Regions from separate parts of the Mesorhizobium sp. NZP2298 genome, predicted to be linked through region 1. Evidence: predicted binding sites of a transcription regulator. Region 1 holds the regulator's gene; the other holds the start of a gene.
What was found. The regulator PhoB, encoded in region 1, activates phosphate uptake and scavenging genes when phosphate is short. The targets are predictions, from matches to a motif close to TGTCATNNANCTGTCAT.
Positions count from the first base shown of each region.

Region 2: the regulator PhoB is predicted to act here: its motif matches at 2,539-2,555, upstream of EB231_RS17085 (esterase-like activity of phytase family protein).

Region 1 is NZ_CP033365.1:1,514,839-1,519,517, forward strand. Features, by position in the region: gene pstC (phosphate ABC transporter permease subunit PstC) at 1-401, shown strand, start outside; gene pstA (phosphate ABC transporter permease PstA) at 405-1,256, shown strand; gene pstB (phosphate ABC transporter ATP-binding protein PstB) at 1,253-2,056, shown strand; gene phoU (phosphate signaling complex protein PhoU) at 2,083-2,790, shown strand; gene phoB (phosphate regulon transcriptional regulator PhoB) at 2,912-3,601, shown strand; gene EB231_RS07375 (ROK family protein) at 3,870-4,679, opposite strand, start outside.
Region 2 is NZ_CP033365.1:3,532,343-3,537,021, reverse strand. Features, by position in the region: gene EB231_RS17090 (GcvT family protein) at 1-2,375, opposite strand, end outside; gene EB231_RS17085 (esterase-like activity of phytase family protein) at 2,671-4,146, shown strand; gene EB231_RS17080 (L,D-transpeptidase) at 4,216-4,679, opposite strand, start outside.

The sequences.
Region 1 (4,679 bases):
TCACCTCGATCACCAAGGACGTGTTCGATACGGTGCCGTCTGTGCTGAAGGAATCGGCCTATGGGATCGGCTGCACGACCTGGGAGGTCACGCGCCGGGTCGTCATTCCCTACACGCGCATCGGCATCATGGGCGGCGTCATGCTGGCTCTCGGCCGCGCGCTTGGTGAAACAATGGCGGTGACCTTCGTCATCGGCAACGCCCACCGCATCAGCACTTCGCTGTTCGCGCCGGCAACGACCATCTCGGCGACCATCGCCAACGAATTCACCGAAGCCGTCGGCGATCTCTACACCTCCTCGCTGGTCGCGCTCGGCCTGATCCTGTTCGTTATCACCTTCCTGATCCTTGCCATCGCACGCTATATGCTGATGCGCATCGATGCCCGCACGGGAGCCTGACCGATGTCGATAGCCGCATCGCTTCACCACAGCCGCAAGCGCAAGAATGGCGTGATGATGACGCTGTGCGTCGTCGCCGCCGGCATCGGCTTGGCCTGGCTGGCGCTCATCCTCGGCGCTCTGCTCTACAAGGGCCTCGCGGGCGTCAATCTTTCGGTCTTCACGGAAATGACGCCGCCACCCGGCGACGCCGGCGGCCTGCTCAATGCCATCTACGGCAGCGTGGTGATGACGGTCATCGCCGTTATTGTCGGCACGCCGATCGGCGTGCTGGCGGGCACTTATATGGCCGAGTACGGCCGCTTCTCGAAGCTCACTACCGTGGTGCGCTTCATCAACGACATCCTTCTGTCGGCGCCATCGATCATCATCGGCCTGTTCGTCTATGAGCTGATGGTGCGGCCGATGGGGCATTTCTCGGCGATCGCCGGTGCCGTCGCGCTGGCCATCCTGGTCATCCCGGTCGTCGTGCGCACCACCGAGGACATGCTCAATCTGGTGCCGAACGCGTTGCGCGAAGCCGGCACCGCGATCGGCGCGCCGCGCTGGGTGGTCATCCGTTCGGTTGCCTATCGCGCGGCACTTTCGGGCATCGTCACCGGCATATTGCTGGCTATCGCCCGCATCTCCGGCGAGACCGCACCCCTTCTTTTCACGGCGCTGAACAACCAGTTCTGGTCCAGCAATCTCAACGCTCCGATGGCCAGCCTGCCAGTCACCATCTTCCAGTTCGCTCTCAGTCCCTACGAGGAATGGCAGCAACTGGCCTGGACCGGCGCACTCATAATCACATTGACGGTTCTCGCGCTCAGCATCTTCGCGCGCAGCCTGACCGGACGCAGAGAGGACAAATGAGCCAGATGTTGTCTCCAGACATGACGATCGCCGCCGAGGCGGCGGCCAAGGCCAAGATCGAGGTCAAGAACCTCAACTTCTACTACGGCCAATCGAAGGCGCTGAAGGATATCACGCTGTCGCTGCCTGAGCGCAGCGTCACCGCCTTCATCGGCCCTTCCGGCTGCGGAAAGTCGACGCTGCTGCGCGTCTTCAACCGCATCTACGAGCTCTACCCCAAGCAGACCGCCGAGGGCCAGGTGCTGCTCGACGGCCAGAACATTCTCGACCGCTCGCAGGACCTCAACCTGCTGCGCACCAAGATCGGCATGGTGTTCCAGAAGCCGACGCCCTTCCCGATGTCGATCTACGAGAACATCGCCTTCGGCGTCAGGCTCTATGAGAAGATCAGCAAGGCCGAGATGGACGGTCGTGTCGAGCAGGCGCTGAAGCGCGCCGCTTTGTGGACCGAGGTCAAGGACAAGCTCAATGCCAGCGGCCTCAGCCTGTCGGGCGGCCAGCAGCAGCGGCTGTGCATCGCCCGCACGGTGGCGGTGAAGCCGGAGGTCATCCTGCTCGATGAGCCGGCCTCCGCGCTCGATCCGCTGTCGACCGCCAAGATCGAGGAACTGATCGACGAGCTGCAGGCCGACTACACGATCGTCATCGTCACCCACAACATGCAGCAGGCGGCGCGCGTCTCGAAGCAGACCGCCTTCATGTATCTGGGCGAACTGGTCGAGTTCGACCGCACCGAGAAGATCTTCACGTCGCCTCGCGAGAAGCGCACGCAAGACTACATCACCGGCCGCTTCGGCTGATCGCACGCATTACGAGGACCAGGATCATGGCCGAACACACAGTCGCAGCCTTCGACGAGGATCTCGGACAGATCAGCAGGCTGATCAGCGACATGGGCGATCTCGCCGGCTCGATGGTCGGCGGCGCCACCAAGGCGCTGCTGAATTCCGACAACGCGCTGGCACAGCGCGTGGTCTCCGACGACGCCATCATGGATGCGCGCCAGCGCGAACTCGACGATCGCGCCATCACGCTGATCGCCAAGCGCCAGCCGATGGCAGACGATCTGCGCCATGTCGTCGGGTCGATCCGCATGGCTGGCGACCTCGAACGCATTGGCGACCTTGCCAAGAACATCGCCAAGCGCGTCGGCACCGTCGGTCTCACCGCAACGCCGCGCGACCTGTCGCATTCCATCGACGCCATGGCGCAGCTGGTGCTGATCCAGGTGCAGGGCGTGATCGAGGAGTATGCGGCGCGCGATGCCGCCGCGCTTGCGAAGCTGCGCGCCGACGACGAACGCATCGACGTCAAATACACCTCGGTGTTCCGCGAGCTGCTGACCTACATGATGGAGGATCCGCGCAACATCACCGCTTGCACGCATCTGTTGTTCTGCGCCAAGAATCTCGAACGCATCGGCGACCATGTGACCAACATCGCCGAGAACGCGTACTATGTCCTGACCGGCACGCAACTGCCCGCCAACCGCCCCAAACAGGACGAGACGGCGATGTCGGCGCCGGCGGCTTGAGCGTTGGAGCGGTTCATCGTTTCGCGGAAACGCCGAACCGCTCTATCTCTTTGTTTCACGCAATTCAGGATGGAAAACCGTTACATATTTTTCCCGGGATTGCTTTAGAGGTGACCAGTCAATGATCGCACCACGCATCATGGTGGTGGAGGACGAGGAGCCGCTCGGCGTGCTCCTCCGCTACAATCTGGAATCGGAAGGCTATCAGGTCGAGGTGGTAACCCGCGGCGATGAAGCCGAAATCCGGCTGCAGGAAAACGTGCCCGATCTTCTGGTGCTCGACTGGATGGTGCCGGCGGTGTCCGGTATCGAACTCTGTCGCCGGCTAAGAATGCGGCCCGAGACCGAACGGCTGCCGATCATCATGCTGACGGCGCGCGGCGAGGAGAGCGACCGCGTGCGTGGCCTTTCGACCGGTGCCGACGATTATCTGGTCAAGCCGTTCTCGACGCCGGAATTCATGGCGCGCGTCAAGGCGCTGCTGCGCCGCGCCAAGCCCGAAGTGCTGTCCAGCGTGCTCAAGGTCGGCGACATCGTGCTCGACCGTGAATCGCATCGGGTCTACCGCAAGAAGAGCGAGATCCGGCTCGGGCCGACCGAATTCCGCCTTCTGGAATTCATGATGCGCCATCCCGGCCGCGTGTTCTCGCGCAGCCAGTTGCTCGACAATGTCTGGGGTGAGACGATTTATATCGACGAACGCACCGTGGACGTGCATGTCGGCCGCCTGCGCAAGGCGGTCAACAATGGCCGCATGCCCGACGTCATCCGCACCATCCGTGGGGCAGGCTACGCGATCCGCGAGGATTAAAGGAGCGCTCAGCCGGCGCGAGTGCGAAAGATAATAACGGCAAACATCAATACGCCCGCGAAAACCAGCAAAGATGATGCCGCGACAACGGAAGTCCACGCGGCGACTTTCCACTGTCTCCTGCGTCGGCGTCGCTCCGATCACACGGCATGGATGTCGCGATTGCCGAAGCCGTCAATGGTTTGGGACGCTCAGTCAAGCGGTTGAGACGCGCAGTCACGGCGCCCGGCCGTGCCTTTCCGGAAGTCCAGGGCGTTCCGCGCGGGTTTCAGGCAACGCTCTTTCCAGCACTCCCTCTTGCCTGCGCGCCCGGCGCGAAGATCTCCTGATCGACGAAGGTCAGTGCGCGCATGGCGCAGCCCTCGCGGATCAGGGGGAGTTCGTTCGGTTCGGTGTCGAACGAAATCGATTTCGAGTGCTGGCCGCCGGCGGTCTGAGCAATCGCCTCGCGCAATGCCGGCTCGATCAGGTCGAAGGCGGCGGCGCTGACGCCGACCATGGCCACGGGTGCGGGATCGATCAGCGCGAACAGGCTGCCGAGGCCATAACCCAGTGCTTCGCCGGCCTTGCGATAGGCTTCGCGCTCGGGCCCGGCCCGTTCCCGTGCCGTCGTCGCCAGTGCCCGCATCTGCGTGTCGCTGACGTCGGCGACCGGTTCGGTGTCCTCGCCAAGCTGCCTGGCATTGCGCCAGATGGCGTAGTTGCCGGCATAGGCCTCGACGCAGCCGCGCCGCCCGCAGCGGCAGAGTGCGCCGCCTGGCCGATGGATCATGTGGCCGAACTCGCCACCCGACGAATGGGTGCCGGTGAACAGCTCGCCCTTCAGCACCAGGCCCATGCCGATGCCGTGCGACAAAAGGATGGCGATGAAGTCGTCGCGGTAGCGTTCGGGGTCGCGCCAGCGCAGCGCCACCGCCATCATGTTGCAGTCGTTCTCCATGGTGGCCGGGATGCCGAACTCGGCTTCCAGTATGTCGGCGAAGGCGATGTCGGTCTGCGGTGTGATCGGCGACCACAGCATGGCCCTGGCCTTGGTGTCGGTTATGCCCTGGATCGCCAGTGCGATACGGGCGACACT
Region 2 (4,679 bases), 2.0 Mb from region 1:
GACGCCGCGATGATCCGTGCCGGCCGTTCGACGCCGACAATGTGCACCGAAAGCGCCACCCCCTCCTCGGCAAAATCGTCGTCGACCAACGCCAGCGCGACGCTCTTGCCGATCGTGTAGCCAAAACCGCCCGAAGTGACGAAGCCGACGCGCCGGCCGCCGTGCCAGACCGGCTCGAAGCCGCTGGCGTCGGCATCGAGCGCATCGATCTCCAGCGTCACAATCCGCTGGACGGCACCGGCTTCGCGCGCCTTCAGCGCCGCCTCGCGACCGACGAAATCGCCCTTGTCGAAGGCGATGAAGCGGTCGAGGCCGGTCTGGCCTGGCGTGTAGCCCTGCGTGAATTCACGCGACCAGATGCCGAAGCTCTTCTCCAGCCTGAGCGCATTGAGCGCGTAGTAGCCGACCTCGGCGAGACCAAGATCCTCGCCTGCCGCGAGCAGCGTGTCACGCAGCGTGGCATGCATGGTAACCGGGCAACTGATCTCGAAGCCGAGCTCGCCGGCGATAGAGAGGCGGGCAACCCGCGCCCGCACCATGCCGATGTCGAACGCGCCGCACGCCATGAACGGCAGTGCGGCGACGGAGACGTCCTGATGTGTTGTACGCTCCAGGATTTTCCGCGCATTCGGCCCGGTCAGCAGGAAGCCGCCCGTCGCGTCGGAAATGTCGGTGACCGCGGCGCCCTCTCCTGCCTGGCTCTCGAACCAGCGCATGTGGAATTCCCTGAGATAGTAGGAACCCATCAGCCAATAGTCACTGCTGCCCCAATTGATCACGGTGAGGTCGCCCTTCAGCCGTCCGTCCGGCCCGAGCATCGGCGCCAGCCGCGCCTGTCCCGCCGTCGGCAGCTTGCAGGCCAGCAGCCGGTCGAGCCATGCCTCCGCATCCGCGCCGGACACCGCATAGCGTGAATAGGCCGAGATATCGACGAGGCCGGCGGCACGCCGGACTTGCAGCGCCTCGTCGCCGACGATGTCGAAGGCGTTGGAGCGCTTGAGCGTGGTGTTCTCGCGAAAACCCATCGGCGCGAAATAGGCCGGGATTTCCAGCCCCCACGATGCCGTCCATTCGCAACCCGCGGCACTCATGCCGTCATAGGCGCCAGGGCGTTTCAGCGGCCTGCCGGCTGGCAGGCGCTCATTGGGAAAGGTCATGACGAAACGGCGCGAATAGAACTGCCGCGTCGTTTGCTTCAGATATTCGCGATTGGCGGCGAAGGCGCCGTAGCGGGCAATGTCCATGCCGAAAATGTCGGCCTGCGGCTCGCCGTAAATCATCCATTCGGCCAGCGATTTGCCGACGCCCCCGCCCTGGCTGAAGCCCGCCATGACGCCGCAGGCGACCCAGTAGTTCTTAAGGCCACGCACCGGTCCGACGATCGGGTTGCCGTCGGGCGTGAAGGTGAAGGCGCCGTTGACCCATTTGCGGATGCCGGCGCTCGCCAGGCAGGGAAAGCGCTCATGCGCCTTGGCGAGTTCCGGGCTGATGCGGTCGATGTCTTCCGGGATCAACTCGATCCCGTAATCCCAAGGCGCGCCGTCCATGTTCCAGTGCTTCGGGTTCTGCTCGTAGACGCCAAGCAGCACGCCCTTGCGCTCTTGCCTGAGGTAGGAAAAGCCGTCGAGGTCGACGGCGATGCCGATTTCCCGGTCAAGTGCCGCGATCTCCGGAATGTCCTCGGTGATGAAATAGTGGTGCTCCATCGGCGTCACCGGCAGGTCGACGCCGGCCATGCGGCCGAGCTGCTTGGCCCACAGCCCGCCGGCGTTGACGACATGCTCGGCGACGATTGTGCCCTGTTCGGTGACGACGTCCCAGTGGCCGTCCGCGCGAGACTTCAACTCGACGACACGGTTGCGCAGGATCACCTCGGCACCGCGCTTCTTCGCGGCGCCCGCATAAGCATGTGTCGTGCCGTAGGGGTCGAGATGGCCTTCGTTGGAATCATGCAGGCCGCCGAGTACGCCGGCGACATCGACGATCGGGCAGATCGCCTTGATCTCTTCCGGGGTCACCAGCCGCGCGCTTTCGATGCCGACCGACTGGAACACCGCCCAGGCCGATTTCAGCCACTCCCAGCGCTGGGGGTCGCTGGCGATATTGACGCCGCCGGTCATGTGCAGGCCGATGTCCTGGCCGGACTCGGCTTCGATCTCGCGATAGAGATTGATGGTGTAATCCTGCAGCGCCGCGACGTTGGGATCGGCATTGAGCGCATGAAATCCGGCCGCCGCATGCCAAGTCGAACCGGCCGTCAATTCGGCGCGCTCGATCAGCGCCACATCGGACCAGCCGAATCGCGTCAGATGGTAGAGCACCGAGGCGCCGACCACCCCACCCCCGATGACCACTGCGCGATAATGCGGCTTCAAGGCTTTCCTCCCGGTCCGTCAGAAGCCGCACCATATACGCGCTGTACATAAGTGTCTAGTACTGCGCTTGCCCACCCAAATGGATGCGGCAGTGATCAAATTCTCGCCTCGAGCGCATGTCCTCACAGGGCAATGAACACGCCGGCGGGCATACGTGCCGCGCTGTCACGCAAGCATCATGTTCGCGCCGTAGACCGCTTTCGGGGGACGGCACGCGGCATCATCGATGTGCCGCCTCCTTGAGCTTTTTCGTTCTTCGGCCGCTCCGGCACATCCGCCACCAAGAGGACTATCCATGAAACACCTGCACCGAACCGTCTCGCTCGGCGTCGCGCTGGCCTTGTTCACCGCCTTGACGCCGGCGCTCGCCGACAGCACCGCGACCGTCGGCGCCACCAGCTTTGTCAACAAGGGCCTGGTTGGCGTCGGTCGCATCCCGGCGGCACAGCGCGACAAGTTCGTCGAGACGTTCGGCTCAGGCTCCGGCATGTCGATCGACGCCGCCGGCTGGACGCATGACGCGGGCACCTACAAGGGTTCGCTCTGGTTGCTGCCGGATCGCGGTTACAATGTCGCCGGCACCACCGACTACCGGCCGCGCCTTAACACCATCGACATCGAATTCACGCCGACAGCACCGGGTGCCGCTGGCCAGGAGCAGACAGGCGTGAAGGCAACGCTTGGCGACACCTTGCTGCTCACCGACGACAAGGGCACTGATGCCAGCGGCCTCGATCCGCTGTCGGATGTGCGTGCCGCGGCTGGCGACATGCCGATCCTGCCCGCCGCCACCAACGGCAAGCTCGCCCTCGACAACGAGGCGATCGTGCGGCTGCCCGACGGTTCGATGTTCATCTCCGATGAATATGGCCCGAATATCTACCGGTTCTCCGCGCAAGGCCGTCTGATGTCGGCGACCCAACCGCCGGCGGCGCTGGTGCCGATGCGCAAGGGCGCGCCGAACTTCTCCTCTGACAATCCCGGTCCAGGTGCCGCCGAACCCGCTCCGAAGGATCCCGATACCGGCCGCCAGAACAACCAGGGCCTGGAAGGCATGGCGATGACGCCGGACGGCAAGTTCCTGATCGCCGTGCTGCAGTCGGCGACCAGGCAGGACGGCGGCGATTCACCTTCGACCCGGCAGAACACACGGGCGCTGGTCTATGACGCCTCCGATCTCGCCCATCTCAAGCTGGCGCACGAATATGTCGTGCCGCTGCCTGTGTTCAAGGACGCCAAGGGCAAGACCAAGGTCGCCGCCCAAAGCGAGATCGTGGCGTTGTCGGACACGGCGTTCCTCATGCTGGCGCGCGACAGCGGCAACGGCCAGGGCCTGAAGGGCGATACATCACTCTACCGCGAAATCAGCATCGTCGATGTCTCGGCCGCGACCGACATTGCCGGCGGTCCTTTCGACGCCGCGGACAAGCCGCTCGCCCCCAAGGGCGTACTCGACCCGTCGGTGACGCCGGCCAAGCTGACCCCGTTCATCGACGTCAACGACAATGCCGAGCTTGGCCGCTTCGGCCTGCACAATGGCGCCCCGAACGACCACAATAACCTGTCCGAGAAGTGGGAAGCGATGTCGCTGGCGAGCGTGCTCGATCCGAAGCTGCCCGACGATTATTTCCTGTTCGTCGCCAATGACAACGACTTCCTCGCCCAGGACGGTTTCCAGGTCGGCGCGCCCTACAAGGCCGACGACGGCGCCAATGTCGACACCATGTTCCTGGTCTATCAGGTCACGCTTCCCGGCCTCGCCAAGAAGTAACGCATACAAAGGGCGGGCGCGCCCGGCGCGTCCGCCTGAGCGACCTCGAACGGCTGACCGTGAGGACGCCTACTTCAGGAACTCCGCGTCCTTCGGCACGCCCGCATCGATCGGCTCGGCCGTCCTGCTCGACACGGCCATCATCTTGCCGGCGGCCGACAGGTTCGGGCGGACGAAGACCTGTGCGGGACCGTTGACGCGGCTGTAGAGGTCGATGATGTCCTGGTTCATGAAGCGCACGCAGCCCGACGAGGCATTCTTCCCGATGGAATCCCACTCCGGCGTGCCATGCAGCCGGTACATCGTGTCCTTGCCGTCACGGAACAGATAGAGGGCGCGGGCGCCCAGCGGGCTCTGCGGGCCGGGCGGCATGCCGTCCTTGTATTTCGCCAGTTCCGGCCGGCGCTGGATCATCTCCGGCGGCGGCGTCCACACCGGCCACTTCTTCCTCGCCTGCACCACGGCGCTGCCGGTCCATCCAAAACCGGCCTTGCCGAGACTGACGCCGTAGCGGATGGCCTTGCCGCCATCGC